4 regions of the Nonomuraea sp. NPDC050536 genome follow, and region 1 is predicted to be linked to each of the others. Evidence: riboswitches for the same ligand, from Rfam matches in the RefSeq annotation. Region 1 holds a riboswitch; each other region holds the start of a gene.

Region 1 (5,842 bases):
TACCAGGGCGGCGGCGGCTGCGGCCTGATGCTCGAACAGAGCCCGGTCACCCAGGGCGAGCTGCAGTTCCTGGTGCTCGGCGCGGTGCTGGACGCCGCCTTCTTCCTGCTGCCCGTGACCGGGACCAGGCCCAAGTTCCATCCGGGCCGGCAGCACTGGCTGGGCAGGCAATGGTTCTTCGACGTGGCGGGCCTGGTGCGTGAGACGGCTCGGCGCCGTGCCCGGCTGGCGCAGGCCTGGCCGCGGGCCGACCTCGACACCTCCCCGGTACGGCCTGCGGCCCGGCTGCCCGGCTCGCGCGTGACGCTCAGCGACGTCCAGTGGGAGGTCCTGGTCGGCGCGGACCGGGAGGCGACCCCGCTCGACCTGGCCGGGCGGCTGGGCAGGTCCGGGTATTCGATCCTGCTGGCCGTACGGGAGATGGCGGCGGCTGGCCTGCTGGAGACCGGGGACCCGCTGCCGCGGCGGGACCGCCGCACAGCCGAGGACCGGCCGCCGCACGACCCGGGGGCGCCGCACCTGCCCGTCGGCCCCGTGGTGAACGCGGATCCGCTGGACCTGACGTTGCTGATGCGGCTGAAGAAGGCCCTGGAGGAGTTGTCGTGAGGTTCCCCTCACTCAGGAGGAGGCCACCCGTGGAACTACGCGAGGAGTTACTGAAGGAGATGATCCTCCTGCGCGAGCGCAACCCGAGCGTGGACGGGAGCCTGGCGTGCACGGTCGACGGGCTGACCATCGCCAGCGACCTGCGGGGAGAGCCGGAAGAGCAGGCCGCCGCGCTGTCGGCGGCGGTGCTGGCCATGAGCAGGCGCATGATGGCGCTGGCCGGCCGGGGCGCGCTGGAGGAAACGCTCATCTCGGGCACCGCGGGCTTCGCCGCCTTCTACGCCGCGGGCCCCACCATCGTCCTCACAGTCCTGGCTGAGCCCGGAACCAATCTCGGGCTGCTCCGGCTGGAGGGGCGCAAGACGGCGGCGAGCGTGGCCGCCATCGCAGCACGGAAACAGTGACCGCAACGATCGGAGGAAACATGGCCGGGATGGACGTCTCCCTCAAGGAGATGATGGGGATCGACGGCGCGCTCGGCGCCGCGATCGTCGACCACGGCAGCGGGATGGCGCTCGGCACGCTGGGCGGCTCCAAGGACCTGGATCTCCAGGTGGCGGCGGCGGGCAACACCGAGGTGGTGAAGGCCAAGCTGCGCACGATGGACTCGCTCGGGCTCAAGGACGTGATCGAGGACATCCTCATCACGCTGACCGGGCAGTACCACATCATCCGCCCGATCACCGGCAGGGGCGGCAAGGGGCTGTTCCTCTACCTCGCGCTCGACCGGACCAGGGCCAATCTGGCCCTGGCCAGGCACCACCTCAAGGCGATCGAGGAGAAGCTGGAGATCTGACGGCCGCGCGGCCCGCGCGGAAGGCGCGGGCCGCGTCAGCCGGCCGTGTGCTTGGCGATGGCGCCGACGATCTCCGGCCAGAGCGGGCGCGGGAAGTCGTGGCCCATGCCGGGGAAGGTGAGCAGCCGGGCGCCGGGGACGGCCGCGGCGGTGGCCTGCCCGCCGACCAGCGGCACGAGCTGGTCGTCCTCGCCGTGGATGACGAGCGTGGGCACGCGGACCCCGGCCAGCGCCTCGGTCCTGTCGGGCGAGGCCATGATGGCGGCGAGCTGGCGGGCGGTCCCGTCCGGGTCCCAGGCCCGGTCGTAGGCCGTCCCGGTCATCCGGGTGACCCGCTCATGGTCGAACGGAAAGCCGGGTGAGCCGATGATCGACCAGGTGTGGAGCTCGTGCTCGATGAGCGCCTCGCGCTCCGACGGCGGCGCCGACATGAGCACCGCCAGCGCGGCCTCCGTCGGCGGGGAGATCGACGGTCCCGGCGTCGACATGATCGAGGTGAGCGTGAGCACCCGCTCGGGGTGCCGGACGGCCAGCGCCTGGGCGATCATGCCGCCCATGGAGGCGCCCACGATGTGCGCCGCCTCCCAGCCGAGCGCGTCGAGCAGCCCGGCGGCGTCGTCGGCCATGTCCTCCAGCAAATAGGGAGGATCGCCCGCCTGTGGCAGGTGGGTGGACAGGCCCGAGTCGCGGTTGTCGTAGCGGACGACGTGGTGGCCGTGCTCGGCCAGAAGGCCGCACAGGTCGTCGTCCCAGTGGATGAGCTGGGCGCCGAGGCCCATGATCAGCAGAAGGGGCCGCCCGTCGGGCGACCCCATGCTCTCGTAGACGATCTCGATGCCGTTGACGGGAACGCGCGTGGTCACCCGATCAGAATGGCATTCTAGTTTCTCGACGTAAAGAGGAAAGGGCCCTCCACGCGGCCGTCCAGGGGGAAGGGGCGGCCGCGAGGAGGACCCTGGTATCAGCGGCGGACGAGCTTGCGCAGCTTGTCCTGGCCGAGCACGAGCCCACCGCCGAGGATGGCCAGGCCGCCGGCGATGGCGAACCCGCCGACGCCGTTCGACTCGTTGACCGGCTGGGCGGCGGCGGCAGCAGCCACCGCGGCGTTCAGCGGGGCGGGCTTGTCCTGCGAGGGCTTGGCAGGCAGCGCGGCCTGGGCCGGAGCGTCCGGCTGCTTGGGCGCGGGCTTCGGCTTCGGGGCCTGGGGCAGGACGATCTTCGGCGGCTTGGCCGGGTTGTGGTCCATACGCGCCCACGCGCCGGTGGAGAAGGAGACGGGGTAGTTCTTCTTGCCCGCGCCGCCGCCCCACTTGGTGATGACGTAGCTGACCTTGATGTGGCCCTCGCCACCGACGCCGTCGACGCCGAGCGTGGAGGAGTTGAACTTGCCACCGGTGAGATGGGCGAAGGTCTTGGCGTCCAGGTCGAGCATGACACCGCTGCTGGAGGGGGTACCTGGGCCGCGGTCGCCGACGAAGAACGGCGCCTTCTTGCCCTTGTAGATGACGTAGCCCTCGGTGAACAGGGGCCAGCTGGGGCTGGCGACCAGGCCCTTCTGCATGGGCTTGCCGCTGGCGGGCAGGCCGGTGTCACCGGCGCGGCCGGAGGAGTCGTCCCAGAAGTAGGAGGCGGTGGTCGCTCCCTTGAGCAGGGGCCTCTTCTGGTCGAAGGAGTCGGCGTGGGCGGCGGTGGTGCTGATGGTCAGCGCGCTGATGAGACCGGCGCCGAGCAGGGCGAAAGAACGCATGCCAAAAAGGGCAGACATGGAAAAGCAAAGTCCTTCGTGTGGAGACAGGGCAAAGCGCTCAATCAGCAGGGCGTAGCCGGGCAGAAGGCCATACGGTCACTACGCAGAGCGCAGGGGGGAAAGCTGTGGGGGGAAGCTGTGGGGAAGCGCGCCGTCAGTCGGCTGCGGCAGGGTGTGACTCTGTGCGCGGCGGGGGAGCGTGCATGTGAGTAAAGTCCTCTCCATCTCGCCTACCGGGTTAGCTGACGGGTTCGGACGTGGAGATGCCCTACCGGCTCGCGAGCCGGATTCACCCCAAGGAACGTGGTTCCCCGGTTCCCGCGGTGCGGGATTCGGCGCCTGCTGGCGGCCTCTTCCTTGTGAAGGGCACGGTCACCAGCTGGTAACGCAAAGGACTCTATGGGCCAAATCCGGCAAAAGCAAAACAAAACCCATGAAAAGGGCAGAAGATCTACCTTTGTGGGTCAAAAGAGAGGGGGTACGGCAAGCCGTACCCCCTAGAAACACCAGCGTCAGCCGCCGCTCTTGCGCCGGAACGCGCGCTTGCTGCCGGCCGGACCGTGAGCCCCGTGAATCTTCGACGGATCCCCGCCCCTGCCACCCGCGGCCGTGTCGGCGTTCTGGTTGCGCTTGCGCTCCAGGGCCTCACGGAACTTGCGCTTCATCTCGTCCTCGGGAGTCTCGCTGACTTCCTGCTCCGGTGTTTCCGCCATGAGGACCTCCTGGTGTTGGGGACCCTCAAAGTTTCTCACGATGCCAAACCCGCCTCCACCTTGACCTGCGCCTGCGAGTTGCGCGCCATCACGCCGCCGCGCAGCGCCAGGATCGCCACGAGCGCGATGGCGGCGCCCGCGACGCCCAGCATCGGGATGACCTCCGCGGCCGCGGCGGCGTGCGCGGCGGGCAGCCCGTGGCGCGGCGCCTGGCTCGCTATCACGGAGGTGTAGGCGGTGCCGGCGAAGGCGAGCGCGACCGAGCCGCCGACCTGGCGGAAGAAGGTCAGGTTGGCCGAGGCCACGCCGATGTGCTGCGGTGGCACCGACTGCTGCGCGGCCACGGTGAGCCCCGACAACATCGGGCCCATGCCCAGCCCGATCAGCACCATCCAGCCCGCCAGCAGCCAGGGCGAGGTGTCGACGGCCAGATTCACGCACAGCAGCGTGCCCGCGATCAGCAGGAACGGCGAGGCCATCAGCCACGGCTTGTACTGGCGGGTCCTGGTCATCAGGGCGCCCATGATGATGCTGCCCGACACCATGGCCAGGGTCAGCGGGTAGATCCGCATCCCCGAGGCGGTGGCGCTCACGCCGAGCGCCGACTGGAAGTAGCGCGGCAGGAAGACCACGCCGGCGTACATGCAGAACGCCGTGAAGAACGAGATCACCATGACCAGCGTGTAGTTGCGGTTGGCGAACAGCCCCATCGGCATGATCGGATGCTCCACCCGCAGCTCGACCAGCACGAACACGACCAGCAACGCCAGCGCGAGCAGGATAGGAACGACCACCGCCGCGCTCGTCCAGGTGTGCCCGTCGACGCCCTTCTCGGTCAGGCCGACCAGCAGCGCGCTGATGGCCACCGTGAACACGCCGATGCCCAGGTAGTCGGGCCGCCCGCCGCCCGTGCCCGCACGGCGCGGCAGCTGCAGCCAGACGATCGCCATCAGGACGATCCCGAGCGGCACGTTCACGTAGAACGACCAGCGCCAGTTCGCCTGGTCGGTGAAGACACCGCCGACGAACGGCCCGGCCAGGAAGCTCAGCGCCATCACCGCGCCGAGCGCGCCCTGGACGCGCGAGCCGCCTCGTTCCGGCGGGAACATCTCCATGACCAGGGCCAGCGACAACGGCATCAGCGCACCCGCGCCCAAGCCCTGCAGCGCGCGGAAGGCGATCAGCTGCGTCATGTCCTGCGCGACCCCGCACAGCGCCGATCCGACGATGAACACGGCCATTCCGATGAGCAGCAGCGGCTTCCTGCCGTGCTGGTCGGACAGCCTGCCGTACATCGGCACGGTCACCGTCGAGGTCAGCAGGTAGGCGGTGACGACCCAGGTGTAGAGCGTGGTCCCGCCCAGCTCGGCGGTGATCCGTGGCAGCGCGGTCCCGACGATCGACTGGTCGAGCATGGCCAGGAACATCCCGCCGAGCACGGCAAGCAGCAGCGATATGTTAGGTTTCACACGTGAAGATTGACCTGTAACTCCTTACATGTCAAGTGTTGCTTTAGGATGAGATCATGTCCCTGCGGATGGCACTGCTCGGCCTGCTCGAAGTCAAGGGCCCGGCCAGCGGCTACGACCTGGCCAAATCGTTCGAGCGCTCGCTCAACCACGTCTGGCAGGCCGGGCACACGCAGATCTACCCCGAGCTGGTGAAGATGGACTCCGACGGGCTGATCGCGGTCCAGTCCGAGGGAGCGCGCGGCCGCAAGATCTACGCGATCACCCAGGAGGGCATGGACCAGCTGCGCGCCTGGCTCCAGGACCGCGACCCCGCCATCACGATCCGCAGCGAAATCGCGCTCCAGGCCTTCCTGCTCCCCCTGCTGGAGACCCGGCAGGCCATCGACGTGCTGGAGCGCATCAGGCACAGCTTCGCGGAGCGGCTGTCGGTGCTGGAGTGCTACCCCGACCCCGAGACCAAGCCCAACTTCGGCAGGTTCGCGCTCAAGCTCGGCTTGGCACAGACCAG
Region 2 (5,842 bases), on a different contig from region 1:
TCCTGGGCGATGGCCTCGAGCGCGGCCGTGGAGCTGACGGTGACGAAGCCCTCCGCCCTGGCCAGCTGCTCGTGCATGGGACCGGCCGCGAAGCTCAGCCTGCCCGGCTCGCCGAGCTCGCGCCAGAGCCGCTGGTAGTGGTGGCGCTCGTTGTGGGTCTGCCGCTCGTCCTCCAGGGCGCGCAGCTTCACCACGACCTCCAGGTCAGGCCTGCGCTCGGCCAGCGCCGCCAGCGACAGCAGGATGCGCTCGCGCTCCTCCCGCTCGCGCGGCACCTTCGCCTGGGTGGCGAAGACCACCCGCTCCTTGGTCCGGCCGCCGGCCGCGGCGCGCAGGAACGGCAGGCGGGCCAGCCCCACCGCCCCTCCCCCGCCGAGCCTGGCCGCGATCTCGCCGAACTCGGCCACCTCCCGCTCGCTGTGCACCACGAACAGGTCGCAGCCGCTGCGGTAGAGCCAGGCCTTCTCGGTGGCGGGCACGGAGATGCCGGGCAGCCCGGTCACGAACACCGGCCGCGGCCGCAGCCCGGCCAGCACGTCCGCGGCCAGCACGTCCACCACGGGTCCCGTGCAGGCCAGGATGATCACCTCGGGCTTGTCGCGCTCCGCCGCACGCCTGAGCGCGCGCGCCGACAGCACCGGCGGCACGGGCCTGTCGCCCACCGCGGCGGCCAGCTGGGCGGGCGAGGGCGCGATCGGGGTGCGCACGACGGCCAGGTCGGTCACGCACCCGTCGGGCAGATCGTCGAGCAGGCTGGCCACCCACTTCAGATACGAGTCCGAGTCGGCCACGGCCAGCACTTTCACCTGGGTACTCCTGTCAAATGCGAGCGGAGGGCCGGGGCGGCCCTGCTGGTCCACCATTCGTCGGGTACGTCCACCGGCTCGACGGCCACGCCGCGCGGTCCGAGCAGGACCCGCAGCGAGGTGATCGCGGTGGACGGCAGGCTCACCACCCGCTGGCCCGCCTCGAGCCCGCGCAGGGTCAGCTCGGCCGGGGCGCCCGCCTCGTGCACGGTGATGCCGGGCCGTTCGCGGATGATCGCCACGTCGCCGGGATCCTCGCGCCGGTGCGGGAAGTAGGCCAGCGGCTCGCTGTCGGCCAGCTCGGCCAGCCAGCGCAGGTAGTTCTCGCGGTGCACCAGGCCGTTGCGGACCAGCGAGGTACCCAGCACCACGGTCCGCTCGGGCGGCGTCGGCGTGCTCTGCGGCTGCTCGCGCAGCCAGCCGAAGTCGTGCCTGACCAGGTTCACCCCGGCGGCCGCGACGCCCTCGGCCAGCTGGGCGGGGACCGGCAGCGCGGTGAAGACGGACACCCGGCTGGCGTGCAGCCGGATCGCCGCGGCCAGGCCGAGCAGCTCGCGCAGCCGTCCCGGCTGGGCGCGCGCCCGCAGCAGCGGCTTGTACGGCCCGGCCGCCAGCAGCTCGAGCAGCCGCAGCGTGGCCAGCCCGTCGTCGACGATCACGATGGGACCCGGGCCGGAGACGAGCCAGCGCAGCTGCACCCGCCCGGAGAACGCGTCGCCCACCGCCTGCACCTTGCGCGGCATCCGCTCGCGCGGCTCGGCCAGCTCCAGCCCCTTGGGCAGGGCGAGCTTGGCCAGCTCCCGGCGGGTCACCCTGAGCGGGCGCAGCCCGGCGCGGGGCACCAGCCTGGTCTCCGGGCCGAGCAGTCCGGCGTGGTGGGCCTCGACGGCGCACAGCATTTGCAGCGGCGACTCCACCCAGGCCGAGGCCGCCTTGCCCCATTGGTTCATCACGACGGCCCCCAAGTTAGCCAGGTCACCTGAAGCGACAGGTAACGCCGCGTGAACAATGGATCGCATGAACTCGCTCATGCTCAACACCGACGGCGTGCAGATTCCGCAGCTGGGACAGATATGTGCAGGCTTGGCAAAGTCTCGAGAAGATCTACCGCGAGGGCCGGGTCAAGGCCATCGGTGTGTCGAATTTCACTCTCGACCATCTGGAGAGGCTCGACCGGGAGGCCGAGATCACCCCGTCGATCAACCAGATCGAGCTGCACCCGTACTTCCCGCAGAAGCAGCTGCGCGCCTATCACGCCGCCAACGGCATCCTCACCGAGGCGTGGAGCCCACTCGGCCAGGGCCGCGGCCTGCTGGAGGACCCCGCGCTGGCCGTGTTCGGCGACAAGCACGGCAAATCGCCCGCCCAGATCGTGCTGCGCTGGCACATCCAGCTCGGCAACGTGGTGATCCCCAAGTCCGTCACGCCGGCGCGGATACGGGAGAACATCGACGTCTTCGACTTCCTCCTCGACGCCGAGGACATGGCGGCCATCGGCGCGCTGAGCAGGGGCACGCGACTGGGCCCCGATCCGGCGACCTTCAACCGATAGGGTGATCGGCATGGCGGACTTAGGGTGGGGCATCGCGGCGACCGGCGGCATCGCCAGGACCGTCGCCGCGGTCATCGCGGCAGAGCCCGGGATGCGGGTCGCGGCTGTCGCATCGCGCTCTCCGGAGCGGGCGGCCGCCTTCGCGGCCGAGTTCGGCGGCACGCCGTACGGCTCCTACGACGAGCTGTGCGCCGACCCCGAGGTGGACGCCGTCTACGTGGCCACCCCGCACGCCCAGCACCTGGAGGTGGCCGAGGCCGCGTTCGCGCACGGTAAGGCGGTGCTGTGCGAGAAGCCGCTGACCGCCTCCGTCGCCGACACCGAGCGCATGGTCCGGCTGGCCCGCCAGACCGGGGTCTTCCTGATGGAGGCCATGTGGATGCGCTTCAACCCGCTGATCCGCATGGTCAAGGAGTCCGTGACGGACGTCCGGTCGGTGCAGGCGTCCTTCGGCTTCGCGCAGCCCTTCGATCCCGCCCATCGGCTCTTCGCCCCTGCGCTGGGCGGCGGAGGGCTGCTCGACCTGGGCATCTACCCGTTCGGGCTGGCCCAGCTGCTGCTCGGCCAGCCTGCGTCGTTGCACGTGACGGGCTCGCTCGCGCCCACCGGGGTGGACGCTGAAGCGGGCGGCGTGTTGATCTACCCGTCCGGCGCCCGGGCGCTCGTGGACGTCTCTTTACTCGCCGCCTACCCGAACACGGCCACCGTGGTGGGCTCCTCGCTGCGTGCCGACATCGACGCGCCCTTCTGGGCGCCGCGCCGGGTCGTGCTGTCAGGACCCGGTGTGAGCCCCTCCGAGCACCTGCTCGATCCGGCCGAAAACGGCTACGCGGGCGAGCTTCGTGAGGTGCGCGACGCCCTGGCCGAGGGGCGCACGGAAAGCCCTGTCATGCCGCTGGATGAGAGCCTCGCGATGGCCGGGTTGCTGGACGAAGCACGGGGGCAGATCACCAAACTTTACCTTTAGGGATTTGTCACCCTCTTGCCGCATGTATTACTTTCTCCATGTCCGGGCAACCTTTTCGTTGCCACATCACAGGAAAACCCTGTGACCGCTGAGTCCGCCTCGCGCGGAGCCGGGGACCCACGTCCTTGGGGTGAATCGGCACCACGGTGCCGTAGGGCAGCTTCCACGCCCGAACCCGTCAGCTAACTCGGTAAGCGGCATGGAAGCAAGGAGATCTCCCACCCGATGGTCAAGCATCGTCTTACTCGTGCGCCCAAGATCGGTTACGCTCACGCCGTCCTCGGATTGACGGTCCTCACCACCGCCTTCGGCTCCCACGCGGCCCAGGCCGCCACCGCCGACACCGCCTCGGTGAAGGCGCCCGCCGCGCAGGTGATCACCGACGAGACCTACACGAAGACGCACACCGTCAAGGCGCACACTGTCAAGGCGAGGGTCACCGCGGCCCAGGTCCTGACGCTGGCCGCCAGGCAGATCGGCACCAGGGAAGACGCCAGCGGCGGTGGGACCAAGTTCCAGAAGTGGTACATGAACTCCCCGCGCGCCACGGAGACCGTCAGGCGCGACGGCGGCAGCAAGGCGGAGTACCGGAACGCCGCGTGGTGCGCCATGTTCGTCTCCTGGGTGGGCGAGCAGACCGGCGCCCGCTCCACCGTCGGCTGGGACGCCTACACCGTCACTTACGCCAAGTGGTTCAAGAACAACAAGCGCTGGGGCAACACCCCCAAGCCCGGCGCGGTCGTCTACTACGCCTGGGACGGCAGCAAGAGCCTCGACGACATCGACCACGTCGGCTTCGTCGTCAAGGACAACCACAACGGGACCATCACCACGATCGAGGGCAACACCGGCAACGGTGAGGTCGAGAAGCGCGTCCGCCCCAAGTCCCAGGTCGTCGGCTACGGCTACCCCGAGTACGCCTCCTGACCCCTCCCCGCCGTTGCGTGTCCTGCCGGTCATGATCGATCCCCCATTCGTGAAGTTCACGATCGTGGACAAGACCGGCCGGGACACCGTTGTCAGCGGGACGGGTGAGCTGCTGTGATGGCCCGGTGACCGACGCTCATCGCACGGTTGAGACCGTCTGGCGGATCGAGGCGGCCCGGCTGATCGCCGGGCTGACGGGCCTCGTCCGCGACCTGGGCCTGGCCGAGGAGCTGGCGCAGGACGCCCTGGTAGCCGCGCTGGAGCAGTGGCCGGAGACGGGCGTGCCGCGCAACCCGGGCGCCTGGCTGATGACGGTGGCCAAGCGGCGGGCGATCGACCTGATCAGGCGCCAGCAGAACTACGAGCGCAAGCTCGCCGAGATCGGTCACGCTCTGGACGACACCGAGCACCTGCCCGAGGTCGACGAGATCGAGGACGACCTGCTGCGGCTGGTGTTCACCGCCTGCCATCCGGTGCTGTCCACCGAGGCAAGGGTGGCGCTCACGCTCAAGGTGCTCGGCGGGCTGACCACCGACGAGATCGCCCGGGCTTTCCTGGTGCCGGAGCCGACGGTGGCCCAGCGGATCGTCCGCGCGAAGCGGACGCTGGCCGACAAGGGCGTGCCGTTCGAGGTACCGCAGGGCGCGGAGCTGGCGGGACGGCTCACGTCCGTCCTCGAGGTCATCTACCTGATCTTCAACGAAGGCTACTCGGCGACCGCCGGTGACGACTGGATGCGCCCGGGGCTGTGCGAGGACGCGCTGCGCCTGGGCCGCGTCCTGGCCGGGCTGATGCCCGCGGAGCCCGAGGTGCACGGGCTGGTCGCGCTGATGGAGATCCAGCAGTCGCGCTCGGCCGCCCGGGTGGGCCCGTCGGGCGAGCCCGTGCTGCTGCTCGAGCAGGACCGCGCCCGCTGGGACCGGCCGCACATCACCCGCGGCCTGGAGTCGCTGGAGCGCGCCGGGACGCTCAGCGCCGCGCGCGGCCCCTACACGCTGCAGGCCGCCATCGCTGCCTGCCATGCCAGGGCGCTGACGCCGGAGTCGACCGACTGGCCGCGGATCGCCGCCCTCTACGAGGAGCTGGCCCACCTGTCGCCCTCCCCCGTCATCGAGCTGAACCGCGCCGTCGCGCTGTCGATGGCGTACGGCCCGGCGGTCGGGCTCGAGCTGATCGACCAGCTCGTCGACGACCCCTCGCTCAAGGCCTACCACCTGCTGCCGAGCGTCCGCGGCGACCTGCTGTTCAAGCTCGGCCGCCGGGAGGAGGCGCGCGCGGAGTTCGAGCGCGCCGCCACGCTCACGCGCAACGAGCGCGAGCGCGTCCTGCTCGCCGCCCGCGCCCAGGCCTGCGATCCCGCCTGACCCTGGCGCCAGGCCCACAGGGCGGCGTTACGGCGGGCACCACGCACGCGTTCAGCCCTGCCGCCGTGCACCCACGCGAGCCCGCGACGGTGAGAGGCGGTCCCCAGGCTTGCCGTAAAAGCGCGGAAACGACGTGGATGGGATGGGAGCGCTCCCAACAGCATGTTTGGGGCGTTCGTCCGTGAAAGTCCTGCTCGATGGCACGCCCGGTAACGGTTGCGTTTCG
Region 3 (5,842 bases), 150 kb from region 1:
AGCGAGACCGCCAGCTCCGCGGACTTCTCCGCCTCCGACCTGATGTCCAGGTAGATGGTCATGTACTGCTCGCCCGTCAGGATGCGCTGGACGGCGGCCAGCTCGGCGTCCTGGCCGGTGATGGGCGGCAGCATCTTGTAGCCGGCCCGCTTCATGGCCGCGATCGCGCCGCCCGCCATGCCGTCGTTGGCGCTCAACACGCCGACGACCTGGTCACGGCCGATGGCGGTGATGGCCTGCTCCATCTCCTGCTGAGCCTTGTCCGGGCTCCAGTCGGGAGTGTCGAACTCCCTGCCCACCTTGACCTTGCCGTCCAGGACGCTCTTGGCGCCCTTCTTGTAGTCGGCGGAGCTGGGGTCGGTCGGCGAGCCGTGGATCATCACGATCTGGCCCTTGTCCGCGGTGCCGCGCGCGTTCATCGCGTCCAGCAGGGCCTGGCCCTGCATCTCGCCCACGCGCACGTTGTTGAACGAGACGTAGTAGGCGTAGTCGATGCCGGAGATCAGCCGGTCGTAGGCGACCACCGGGATGTTCTTCTGCTTGGCCTGGTTGACCAGCGGCGCCACCGCGTTGGCGTCCACCGCGTCGAGCACCAGGACGTTGGCGCCCTGCGTGATCGCCGCCTCCACCTGCTGTTGCTGCTTGGCGGGATCCTGCTCGGCGTTGCTGTAGAGGACCTTGCAGGCGCCGCAGAGCGCCTTCACCTTGGCCTCGAACAGCGGGCGGTCGAACGCCTCGTACCGCGTGGTCTTGGACTCGGGCAGGAACAGCGCGATCGTCCCGCCCTTCTCACCCGCCGCCGGCGCCTGTGACTGGCTGGCGGTGGTCGTGTTGTTCCCGCAGGCAGCGGCCAGCAGGACCGCCGCAACAGGAATTGTTCGCCATGCTCGATGCATCGCCCATCGTCCTCTCGAGCCCTCTGCCGGCTGCTTGGTAAGAAAGGTAATTTACTATTAGGGGTATTGGCTAGAGTTCTCCTCTGAGGAGGCGAAAGATGCGGGGTGAGCTGGGTAATCCGCGGCTGCTGCGGGTGCTGAACGAGCGACGGCTGCTCGACCAGCTCCATGAGCACGGTCCCGCGTCGCGTGCCGATCTGGCCAAGATCACCGGGCTGTCCAAGCCGACGGTGTCGGCCGCGCTGGCCGGACTGGAGGAGGACGGGCTCGTCCACCTGGTCGGCGAGGTGTCGGGCAGGCCGGGTCCCGTCACGTCCCTGTACGACATGAACGCCGGTTCCGCCCACGTCGCCGGCATCGACATCGGCCGCGACTGGATCAGGGTGGCGGTGGCGGACCTGCGGGGCGCCTTCGTCGGCCGCACCGACGGGCGCAACACCGCGCGCAGCTCCGCCGAGCTGGCCACCGTGGTCGACCAACTGGCCAGGGCCGCCGCCCGCGAGGCCGACCTGGACTGGAGCTCGATCGCCTGCGCGGTCGTGGGCACGCCCGGCGTCTACGACCAGGCGGTGGGCAAGCTGCTGTTCGCCCCGAACCTGCCCGACCCGGACATCGCCGAGCGGCTGCGCTCGGCGCTCGCGGTCGACCTCGTCATCGAGAACGACATCAACCTGGCGGCCGTCGGCGAGCACGCCTACGGCGAGGGGCAGGGCAAGAGCAACTTCGCGCTGGTCTCCATCGGCACGGGCGTCGGCATGGGCATCGTCGTCAACGGCGAGCTCTACGTGGGCGCCAGGGGCGCCGCCGGCGAGGTCTCCTACGTTCCCGCCGCCGAGGACCCGTGGGATACCGGTGATCTCCAGGCGCACGGCTCGACGGAGGCGGTCGCCGCCGCGACCGGCGTGGTGCGCGCGGCCCGCTCGGCCGGCCTCGACCTCGCCACGGCGAAGGAGGTCTTCACCGCCGCCGCGGGCGGCGATCCGGTGGCGCGCACGGTCGTGGAGGCGGAGGGCCGCCGCATCGGCGCCCTCCTGGTGACGGTCGCCGCCGTCCTTGATCCCGAAGTGATCGTGCTCAGCGGCGGAGTGGGACGCAACCTCGACCTCCTCGGGGAGGCCATCCAGTCGCGCATCGACGAGCTCGGCCCGCTCAGGCCCGTGGTCGTCCCCAGCGCGCTCGGTGACAGCGGCGTCCTACTCGGCGCCGTCGCCCACGCCCGCTCCCGCGCCTGGGACCTGATCTTCGACTCCCGCCGGGCATAGCTGTCTTCCTCGGCCCGCCCGACGTCTCTGGGCTGCGGAGCTTTTCTCCGCGTGTTCTCCGGTACGGCACGCCGTCCGGCGTCTCTGAGGTGCGGGGCTTTTCCCTGCGTGTTCTCCGGTACGGCAGGCCGTCCGGCGTCTCTGGGGTACGCGGCCTTTCCCTCGTCTTCTCCGGTACGGCAAGCCGCCCTACCGGCCGCCCGCCGTCGTGGCTTTCCGGCGCGCTCGCGGCGTGTCCCTCACGGGAGGCCGCCACCTCGTCGTCACGGCGCCCGGGATGCACCTGCCTGGGCCCGGGCTTGCCGCCGTACGACAGCGCCGCCGACCGCCGTCCCACGTCTCGCCGACCCGGCGCCGGGAGGGCCCACAGGGGTCCCGATCCCTGCAGCACCTGGGTTTCTCCTAGGCGCCGGGTCGGCGAGACGTGGTGCGGTGGAGGGCGGCGCCCATGTACGCCGGGCAACGCGGGACCTGGGTAAGCGGGTCGTGGGCGCCGTGACGGCGAGGTAGCGGCACCCCATGAGCGTGGCGCCGCAAGCGCGTCGGTAAGGCGCGACGGCGGGCGGCGGGTGGGGCGGCTTGCCGTACAACCGCAAGCCTGTCGAACAACAGCAAGCGCCGAACAACAGCAAGTCCGTCGAACAGCAGCTGTCGAACCACAGCAAGCCTGTCGAACAACGGCGCGCCTGTCGGACGACGGCAAGCCGCCCCGAAAGAGGAGGAGTTACAGGGTTGCGGTGGGCATGGCGGGGGCGGGGGATTTGCGGAGTTTGATCTGGTTGGCCCACTGTTTGACGCCCTTGGGGTCAGGGCGGACGGCGCCGGCGAAGCTGGAGCGGCGCCAGCCCGACAGGGGCTCTTCCTTGACCACGTCGCCCGTGTGGGGCGCGTCGACCATGTAGCCCGGTCGCGAGACCATGCCGACGTGGCCGAGGTCGTGGAAGAAGACCAGGTCTCCGGGTCGGAGATCCTTCCAGGCGATCTTGCGGGAGAAGGCCGAGTACTGCTCGGCGGCGGTGCGGGGGAGGGTGATGCCGGCCTTGCCGTACGCACGGAGCATCAGGCCGGAGCAGTCGTAACCGCCGTTGCCCGTGCCGCCCCAGACGTAGGGCGTGCCGCGCTTGGCCATCGCGAACTTCAGGGCGATCTTCCAGGCGGGGGTCGGGAGATGGGATACCTGGACCTGTTTGACCTGCGCCCCGGTGAGGGTGACGGTCGAATCAGAGGAGGGGGTGGGGGACGTGGCGGCGATCGCCAGGAATGCCAAAGTGGCAATGGTAGACAGGGGTCTGTCCTTCCATGAGGCCGGCCGGGTTAGCTGACGGGCTCGGACGTGGAAGGCGCCCTACCGAAAAAGATCGGATTCGCCCCAGGGGGAAAGTGGGTCCCCGGCTCCGTGGAGGGGCTCCACGGATTAGGCGGGGGGGACTCTAACGAAACGGTCAAAAGGGCGCAAATCGGTTAAAGCGACCATGTCCGGGAAGTGAGATGAGGTGTTCGGCAGCCGAGACGAGCAGGTAAGGTACCGGCCATGGAGTCGCGCAACATTCGCCTGGCCGTCGTCCCCGGCGACGGGATCGGTACCGAGGTCGTGGCCGAGGGGCTGAAGGTTCTGGAGGCCGTCGGGCCCAAGTTCGACATCACCCACTACGACCTGGGGGCCGAGCGCTACCACAGGACCGGCGAGGTGCTGCCCGACTCGGTGCTCCAGGAGCTGCGCGGCTATGACGCGATCCTGCTCGGCGCCGTCGGCGACCCGCGCAAGGTGCCGCCGGGCCTGCTCGAGCGTGACCTGCTGCTGCGCATCCGCTTCGACTTCGACCACTACGTCAACCTGCGGCCGATCAAGCTGCTGCCCGGCGTGGAGACCCCGCTCGCCGACACGCCCGCCGAGAACATCGACATGATCGTGGTCCGCGAGGGCACCGAGAGCCTGTACGCGGGCACGGGCGGCATCATGCGCAAGGGCACGCCGTACGAGGTCGCGACCCAGGAGTCGATCAACACCGCCTACGGCGTCGAGCGCGTCGTGCGTTACGCCTTCGAGAAGGCCAAGACGCGGCCGCGCAAGAAGCTCACGCTGGTGCACAAGACCAACGTGCTGACCTTCGCCGGCGACCTGTGGCAGCGCACGGTCAACCGGCTGGCCGAGGAGTACCCGGACGTCGAGACCGACTACGTGCACATCGACGCGGCCACGATGTTCTTCGTCAACCAGCCCGAGCGCTTCGACGTGATCGTCACCGACAACCTGTTCGGCGACATCATCACCGACCTCGGCGCCGCCATCGCGGGCGGCATCGGCCTGGCGGCCAGTGGCAACATCAACCCGGAGGGCGCCGCGCCGAGCATGTTCGAGCCGGTCCACGGCAGCGCCCCGGACATCGCCGGCCAGGGCAAGGCCGACCCGACGGCCACGATCCTGTCGGTCGCCATGCTCCTCGACCACCTGGGCCTGCACGCGGAGGCCGCCAAGGTCGAGCAGGCCGTGGCCGACGACATCGTCGACCGCCTCACCGGCTGGACCGGCCGCACCACGCACGAGATCGGCGACGACATCACCGCGCGAGTATCCGGCTAGGGCCGCCTAGCTCAGAAACGCGCCTGGCGGTTCCTCCAAAGGACCGCCAGGCGCTTTTGCATGCCCGACAACCCTTGCCATCCCAAATAGCGAGACACTAGTACTTATCTGGCACCCGTAGAGAGAAGGAACCCACGTCATGACCATCGCTCAGAAGCTCAGCTTCGATGTGCAGCATTCCGACCACGCTCGCACCGCGGCCGAGCGGGAGCAGGTACTGGCGAACCCAGGGTTCGGTCAGCACTTCACCGACCACATGATCTCGATCGACTTCACCGAGGGCGAGGGCTGGCACAACGCGCGCCTGCACCCCTACGGGCCGCTCTCGCTCGACCCGGCGACCTCGGTCTTCCACTACGCCCAGGAGCTCTTCGAGGGCCTCAAGGCCTACCGCCAGGTCAACGGGTCCATCGCGACGTTCCGCCCGTACGCCAACGCCGCCAGGTTCAACCGCTCCTGTGTGCGCATGGCCATGCCGGAGCTCCCCGAGGACCTCTTCGTCGAGGCGCTGGAGCTGCTCGTCCAGGCCGATCGCGAGTGGGTCCCGACGACCGAGGGGCACAGCCTCTACCTGCGCCCGTTCATCATCGCCACGCAGGTCGGCCTCGGCGTGAACTACCCGTCGAAGACCTACACCTTCATGGTCATCGCCTCGCCGGCCGGCTCCTACTTCACCGGCGGCATCAAGCCGGTGTCGGTGTGGCTGTCGACCGAGTACACCCGCGCCGCCCCCGGCGGCACCGGCGCCGCCAAGTGCGGCGGCAACTACGCCGCGGCCTTCGTCGCCCAGCGCCAGGCCATCGAGAACGGCTGCGACCAGGTGGTCTGGCTCGACGCCAACGAGCACCGCTACGTCGAGGAGATGGGCGGGATGAACCTGTTCTTCGTCTTCGGCGACAAGCTGGTCACCCCCGCGCTGACCGGGACGCTGCTGCCGGGCATCACCCGCGACTCGATCCTCGCCCTCGCCGCCGACCTCGGGCTCGAGGCTGAGGAGGGCACGATCAGCATCGACGAGTGGCAGGCCGGGTGCGAGTCGGGCGAGCTCACGGAGGTCTTCGCCTGCGGCACGGCCGCGGTGGTCACGCCGGTCGGCTCGGTCA
Region 4 (5,842 bases), on a different contig from region 1:
GGCCCAGCTCGACCGGCTCAGTGAGCGCGAGCGGGAGGTGGCGCTGGCCGTCGGGCAGGGCAAGTCCAACGCCGAGATCGCCAAGGAGCTGTACATGAGCGTGGCCACGGTCAAGGCGCACGTCTCGCGGGTGCTGACCAAGCTCGGGTTGAACAACCGGGTCCAGGTCGCGTTGCTGGTCTACGACGCTATCCCGTGATCAGCTCCTCCAGGGCGGCGCGGTGCATGACCAGGTCGTCGGGGTCGTCCGGCCGGGGCTGCTCGCCGAAGTGGATACGGCGCTGCCATACCCTGGCCATGATGATCCCGTGCCGTAGCGCCGCGTAGGTCTCGTAGAAGTCCATGTCGCGCGGCTCGTGGCCGGTCAGTTCCCGGTAGGTGCGGCAGACGTCCTCGCGGCGCATGAAGTCGGGCAGCCCGGGCAGCTCGAACACCACCGCGATGTCCTGGAAGAACCGGTGCAGGAAGATCATCCAGCCCAGGTCGAGCTCCCTGGGCCCGGCCGCGGCCATCTCCCAGTCGAGCACCGCCACCGGCGTGAAGTCCCGGTACATGACGTTGCCGATCCGGGCGTCGCCCCAGCTGAGCACGTCGGGCCCCGGATCTGCCGGCCAGTGCGCCTCCAGCCAGTCGAAGGCCCGCTCCAGCAGCGGGATCGGCCGCTCCGCGTGCGCCCAGGCGTAGTAGGCGCGCTGCTCGTCCACGTGCGCGCGCAGCCCGCGCACGCCCAGCACGGCCAGTTCGGACTCGGCGAAAGGCGCGTCGTGCAGCGCGGCCACGATCGCCACGGTCGCCTCCTGCAGGCGCCGCCGGTCGCCGGGCGCGGCCTCGGCCAGCCAGCCGCCCATCGTGTAGGGCATGACGTCCGGCGGGACCTCGCCGTCCTCGCGCTCCATCACGAAGAACGGCGTGCCGAGCGGCCCGGGATCGGGCTCGAACCACAGCGCCCTGGGCGCGGGGATGCCCGCCCGATCCCTGGCCAGGCGCATGATCTCGAACTGGGCCCGCAGGTCGTAGGCGGGGAAGACCGGCACCGCCTCGGCCGCGGGGGCCATCCTGGCCACGCAACGCTGAGAGTTGGCTGTGAAGAACAGCGTCTCGCTCGACATGCCGTTTCCCGACGGCCGCGACAGTTCCGAAACGGTGACGGGTCCGGCGATCCTGCCCGTCAGCCACGCGCGCACGCGATCCTGTAGTTCCCCCAGGTCGCGTGTGGAGGTGCGCATCTCGTCGGTCATGGTCCGCCTCCGGGTCTCCGGACAGTCGTACACCCCTACCAAGCGCTTGTCCATACAGGATGACCGGTTACGGTCAGGTACGCGGCAGCCGTACCCTTGTCTGAAAGGGCACGTCACGAAGGGACAGTGGGATGAGCTCAGCGGGTGAAGGCCTGTCTCGCCCGCTTCCCGAGCAGGTGCGGCTCAACGTCGTCGACCTGGCCGCTCAGGTCCTCGGCTCGATGCCCGCTGCCACCATCCCGCCGCCGCTGCGCGGCATCGCCAAGTTCGACCCGCGTAAGCGCGCCAAGCTGGGCAGCGCCCCGATCGCCGCCCAGCTGGAGAACGACAAGGAGTTCCGCGAGGTCATCGCGGAGTCGGTGACCGCCGGCTGGCCCGAGCTGGTGGCCTCGCTGGTCGAGGGCAACGTGCCGCCCGCGGCCGATCCGGTGCTCGTGGCCGCCGCCGCCTACCTCACCCGCCCGCCCGGCTGGGCGGAGATGGTCGAGGCCGCGCGGGCCGACCTGGAGCAGTCGGCCGTGGCGGCCGAGGGCTCGGCGCAGGAGGAGGCGGTCGCCAAGCTGCGCGAGCAGCTCGCCGTACAGAAGAGCGCCGCCAAGGAGGAGTCCGACCGCCTGCGCGAGCAGCTCAAGCTGGCCCGCACGGAGAACTCCGACCTGCGCCGCAAGCTGCACGAAGCGCGCGAGCGCGCGAAGTCCGCGGTACGGCGGGCCGAGGAGATGGAGCACGTGGCCGGGGAGGCCAGGTCGGCGGCCACCGCCGCGGGCAGCGCGGGGGAGCAGGAGCTGCGGCGGCTGCGCGAGCGCCTGGCCGATGTGGAGAAGCAGCTGGAGGCCTCCCGCCGGGCCGCCCGCGAGGGCCGCAGCATCGAGGACGCGCGCATCCGCGTCCTGCTGGACGCGCTGCAGGACGCCTCCGCGGGGCTGCGCAGGGAGCTGGCGCTGCCGACCACGATCAGCAAGCCGGCGGACTCCGTCGCCGCGATCAGCCCGGGAGCGCCGGGGGTGCGCGGGGTGCCCGCGCGGGCCCTGGCCGACGACGACCCGCAGCTGCTCGACCAGCTGCTGGCGCTGCCGCAGGTGCACCTGATCATCGACGGCTACAACGTGACCAAGACCGGCTACGGCACGCTCACGCTGGCCGACCAGCGCAACCGGCTGATGACCGGGCTCGGCGGGCTCGTGGCGCAGACCAGGGTCGAGGTGACCGTGGTCTTCGACGGCGCGGAGCTCAACGCCCCCGTGCAGGTCGTGGCGCCGCGCGGGGTCCGCGTGCTGTTCAGCGCGCCGGGGGAGATAGCCGACGACCTCATCCGCCAGCTGGTGCGGGCGGAGCCGCCAGGCAGGGCCATCGCGGTGGTGTCGTCCGACCGCGAGGTCGCCGAATCCGTGCGGCGGATGGGTGCCAGACCCGTTCCTTCTGGAGTGCTGCTGCGCAGGCTCGGTCGCGCCTAGATTTCCTCCAGATGACAAATCGGCGGAATATCTAACGAGCTCAGCCGCCACATCTGTACTATTTCGCCCCAGATGTGATCCGCTGGGAGGCGTTGCTGTGAAGTTCGTTCGGGTGCCGCTGGCCGCTGGTCTCGCGATCGGGCTGCTGCTCTCGCCGAACGGAGGTGCGCTGGCCGCGCCGAAACCCACGCTCAAGCAGGCCAAGGCCAAGCTCGCCAAGCTCAACGACCAGGCGGACAAGGTCGTCGACCGCTACAACACCGCCAACGAGAAGTACAAGAAGGCCAAGCAGGCCTACGGCAAGCTGAACGACCGCTACAAGAGCAGGCTCGCCACCGTGGCGGGCCTGCGCGATCAGGTCGTGGCCATCGCCGTCAACGCCTACACCTCCGGCATGGATCCGGCCTCGCTGCCCGCCATCGTCCAGCAGAGCGACCCGGCGGGCATGCTCAACGGGCTCGCGCTGGCCGACCGGCTGAATGCCGAGCGGGGCGAGACCCTGGCCGCCTTCGACGAGCAGAACCGCGGACTCAAGACCGAGCGCGACGGCGCCCAGCAGGCCTACCAGCAGGCCACACAGCAGCGCGACGCGGTCGAGAAGGAACGCGGCGAGATCCTCAAGCTCATCGCCCAGCAGAAGAAGCTGCTGAAGCGTCTGGGGGCCTACCAGGCGGGCGACCCCAACAGCCACGGCCAGGTGTACACCGGGCCCGCCTCCGGCAGCGCCGCGGCCGCGCTGAAGTTCGCCTACGCCCAGATCGGCAAGCCCTACGTCTTCGGCGGCACCGGGCCGGGCGGCTGGGACTGCTCGGGGCTCATGCAGGCGGCCTGGCGGGCCGCGGGCGTGTCTCTCCCGCGCACGACGTGGGAGCAGTGGGCCTGGGGCTCGAGCCGCAAGGTCTCCATGGACGCGCTCGAGCCGGGCGACCTGATCTTCAACTCCGGCCTCGGCCATGTCGTCATGTACGCCGGCAACGGCGAGATCGTCCACGCGCCCCAGACGGGCGACGTGGTCAAGGTGGTCAAGCTGTCCAGCTACGGCAGCGGCTTCGCCGGCGCGATCCGGCCCTAGCTTTCGAGCCCCCTTACCCGTACGGCAGGCCGCGGCCTGCTGTTATTCGTGTGACTTGTGTGACAGATGGGACCTGACTCGCAGGTGGGGCTCCAAATGTGAGAAGGGTCACTTTTCGGTAACGGCGCCCCTCGTTCCAGCAGGGGTTGGAGGCTTTACAAGCCGCTTATTCGATCTTGACAACTTTGCTGTCACTTTGCCGGATCGTGACCTTTCGGCGTAGCTTCTGGCGTCGCGGTGCTCCAGCCAGGTCGCCGCCAACCGACATCGAACCCCGGCACCGTGGTCGATGTGGACGCATAAAGATCCATTGGCCGAGTCCGTGCAGTCAGGAGGCACGGAGCCGGGGAACCACAGATCCCTGATCGTCCCCCAGGGATCAAGGGGTGAATCGGCGCGCATGGCGTGCCGTAGGGCGAGTCTTCCAGGCCCGAATCCGTCAGCTAACCCGGTAGGCGTTCGTGGAAGACCCAAGGAGAAATCCTGTCTACTCCCCTGCATAACCCCCGTCTGTCTCGCCTTGCCCTGAGTGGGGTGGCACTCACGATGACCGTGACGGCCGGAGGTCTGGTCCTCCATGCCCCAGCGGCTCAGGCGGCGACGACAGAGACGGCCGTCAGCTTCACCGTCAAGGCGGCGACCACCGCCAAGTCGGCGAGGGCGGCCACATTCGCTCGGCAGCAGTCGAGGGCCCGGAAGGCGGTAACCGTGGCCAAGGCCCAGATCGGTGACCCGTACCGGTACGGGGCCACCGGGCCCGGCTCGTTCGACTGCTCCGGTCTTGTCCAGTACGCCTGGCGCAAGGCCGGGGTCAAGCTCCCCCGCGTGGCGGCAAGCCAGTTCGCCCGCATCAGGAAGAAGGTCTCCTGGAAGCATCTCCAGCCGGGTGACCTGATGTTCTTCCACGGGCTTGGCCACGTGGGCATGTATGTCGGAAACGGCAAGATGATCCACTCGCCGAAGACCGGTGAGAGGGTCCGGATCGACAAGCTCAGCGGATGGCGGAAGTCGACGTTCGCCGGAGCGGTCCGACCCGGGCTCTGACCGTCACGAAGGCCCCGCCCCATTTGTGGGGCGGGGCCTTCGTGCTTACCATCGAGCATCGTGTCCGCGCAGGTGAGCCGCAAAATGGTGATCGCGGGCCTGCTGCTGCTCGGGCTCGTCGCCGCCGGCGCGCCCCAAATCCCGCGAACCCCGCCCGCCGCGAGCGCCCAGGCGGTCCGGGGCGAGGTGTCCGTCGTCGCCGGTCCCGGCGCGGACCCGAAGCTTCTCCGCGACCTCGCCGGCCGGGCCGACACCGCGGCGCGGCGGGTCGCGCGCGTCCTGGGCGGGCGGGTGACGGCGAAGGTCGTGGTCCCCGCCTCCGCTGCCGAGGCGGCCCGGATGGCCGGAGTGGGTTCCGTGGCGGGGCTGGCCGCGCTGGCCGACGGGGACCGGGTGATCGTGGTGCCAGACGGCTTCGCCCGGCTCACCCCGACCGGCCGCGACGTGGTCCTCACCCACGAGCTCACCCACGTCGCCGCGGGGACGAAGGGACTGCCCGCGTGGCTCTACGAGGGCTTCGCCGACTACGTGGCCTACAAGGACTCCGGCCTGAGCCTGCCCGTGGCCGCGGCGGAGCTCAGGGCCGAGGTCAGGGCCGGCCGGGTGCCGCGCGCGCTGCCGGGTCCCGGCGGGTTCGCGCCGGGCGCCGTACGGCTGCCGCAGAGCTATCAGGAGGCGTGGCTGGCGTGTCGGTTCCTGGCGGAGCGCTTCGGTGAGGAGAGGCTGGTGGCGCTCTACCGCGACGCGCGGGCCCGTGGTGTGGACCGGGCGCTGCGCGCGACGGTAGGACTTGACGTCGCGCGGCTGACCGGGATGTGGCGCGACTACGTGCGCGAGCGACTGGGGTGACATCGATGATCGACACGGCGCCTGACGACCTCACCGAGGACGCGCGGCCGTCGCGGGGGACCGGTATCGCCATGGTGGTCCTGGGGGCGCTGATCATGGCCGTCGTGATCCTCACCACGCCGTGGCGGGCGCTGCCGCCCGAGGCTCCCTACGTCCCGCCCGACCCGGCGCGCGACTTCACCGCG

The links. Region 1 has a riboswitch for cyclic di-AMP ahead of ACIBHX_RS17880 (hypothetical protein). Riboswitches for the same ligand answer to the same signal wherever they lie in the genome.
Region 2: another riboswitch for cyclic di-AMP. It lies ahead of ACIBHX_RS18630 (CHAP domain-containing protein); the one in region 1 lies ahead of ACIBHX_RS17880 (hypothetical protein).
Region 3: another riboswitch for cyclic di-AMP. It lies ahead of ACIBHX_RS17140 (C40 family peptidase); the one in region 1 lies ahead of ACIBHX_RS17880 (hypothetical protein).
Region 4: another riboswitch for cyclic di-AMP. It lies ahead of ACIBHX_RS11880 (C40 family peptidase); the one in region 1 lies ahead of ACIBHX_RS17880 (hypothetical protein).

The regions. Positions count from the first base shown of each region.
Region 1 covers NZ_JBITHD010000005.1:398,849-404,690, reverse strand. The annotation lists gene ACIBHX_RS17900 (hypothetical protein) at 1-606, shown strand, start outside; gene ACIBHX_RS17895 (roadblock/LC7 domain-containing protein) at 636-1,010, shown strand; gene ACIBHX_RS17890 (hypothetical protein) at 1,031-1,402, shown strand; gene ACIBHX_RS17885 (alpha/beta fold hydrolase) at 1,438-2,265, opposite strand; gene ACIBHX_RS17880 (hypothetical protein) at 2,364-3,149, opposite strand; cyclic di-AMP (ydaO/yuaA leader) riboswitch at 3,362-3,497, opposite strand; gene ACIBHX_RS17875 (DUF5302 domain-containing protein) at 3,662-3,862, opposite strand; gene ACIBHX_RS17870 (MDR family MFS transporter) at 3,898-5,331, opposite strand; gene ACIBHX_RS17865 (PadR family transcriptional regulator) at 5,388-5,842, shown strand, end outside.
Region 2 covers NZ_JBITHD010000006.1:5,002-10,843, forward strand. The annotation lists gene ACIBHX_RS18610 (DUF6716 putative glycosyltransferase) at 1-806, opposite strand, end outside; gene ACIBHX_RS18615 (hypothetical protein) at 803-1,756, opposite strand; partial or broken gene ACIBHX_RS18620 (aldo/keto reductase) at 1,873-2,358, shown strand; gene ACIBHX_RS18625 (Gfo/Idh/MocA family protein) at 2,369-3,325, shown strand; cyclic di-AMP (ydaO/yuaA leader) riboswitch at 3,402-3,537, shown strand; gene ACIBHX_RS18630 (CHAP domain-containing protein) at 3,551-4,252, shown strand; gene ACIBHX_RS18635 (RNA polymerase sigma factor) at 4,378-5,616, shown strand.
Region 3 covers NZ_JBITHD010000005.1:253,223-259,064, forward strand. The annotation lists gene ACIBHX_RS17130 (sugar ABC transporter substrate-binding protein) at 1-896, opposite strand, end outside; gene ACIBHX_RS17135 (ROK family protein) at 995-2,158, shown strand; gene ACIBHX_RS17140 (C40 family peptidase) at 2,883-3,425, opposite strand; cyclic di-AMP (ydaO/yuaA leader) riboswitch at 3,447-3,589, opposite strand; gene ACIBHX_RS17145 (3-isopropylmalate dehydrogenase) at 3,690-4,739, shown strand; gene ACIBHX_RS17150 (branched-chain amino acid aminotransferase) at 4,879-5,842, shown strand, end outside.
Region 4 covers NZ_JBITHD010000003.1:401,709-407,550, reverse strand. The annotation lists gene ACIBHX_RS11900 (response regulator) at 1-199, shown strand, start outside; gene ACIBHX_RS11895 (phosphotransferase family protein) at 189-1,238, opposite strand; gene ACIBHX_RS11890 (NYN domain-containing protein) at 1,370-2,692, shown strand; gene ACIBHX_RS11885 (NlpC/P60 family protein) at 2,790-3,764, shown strand; cyclic di-AMP (ydaO/yuaA leader) riboswitch at 4,067-4,237, shown strand; gene ACIBHX_RS11880 (C40 family peptidase) at 4,299-4,808, shown strand; gene ACIBHX_RS11875 (hypothetical protein) at 4,869-5,657, shown strand; gene ACIBHX_RS11870 (M48 family metallopeptidase) at 5,663-5,842, shown strand, end outside.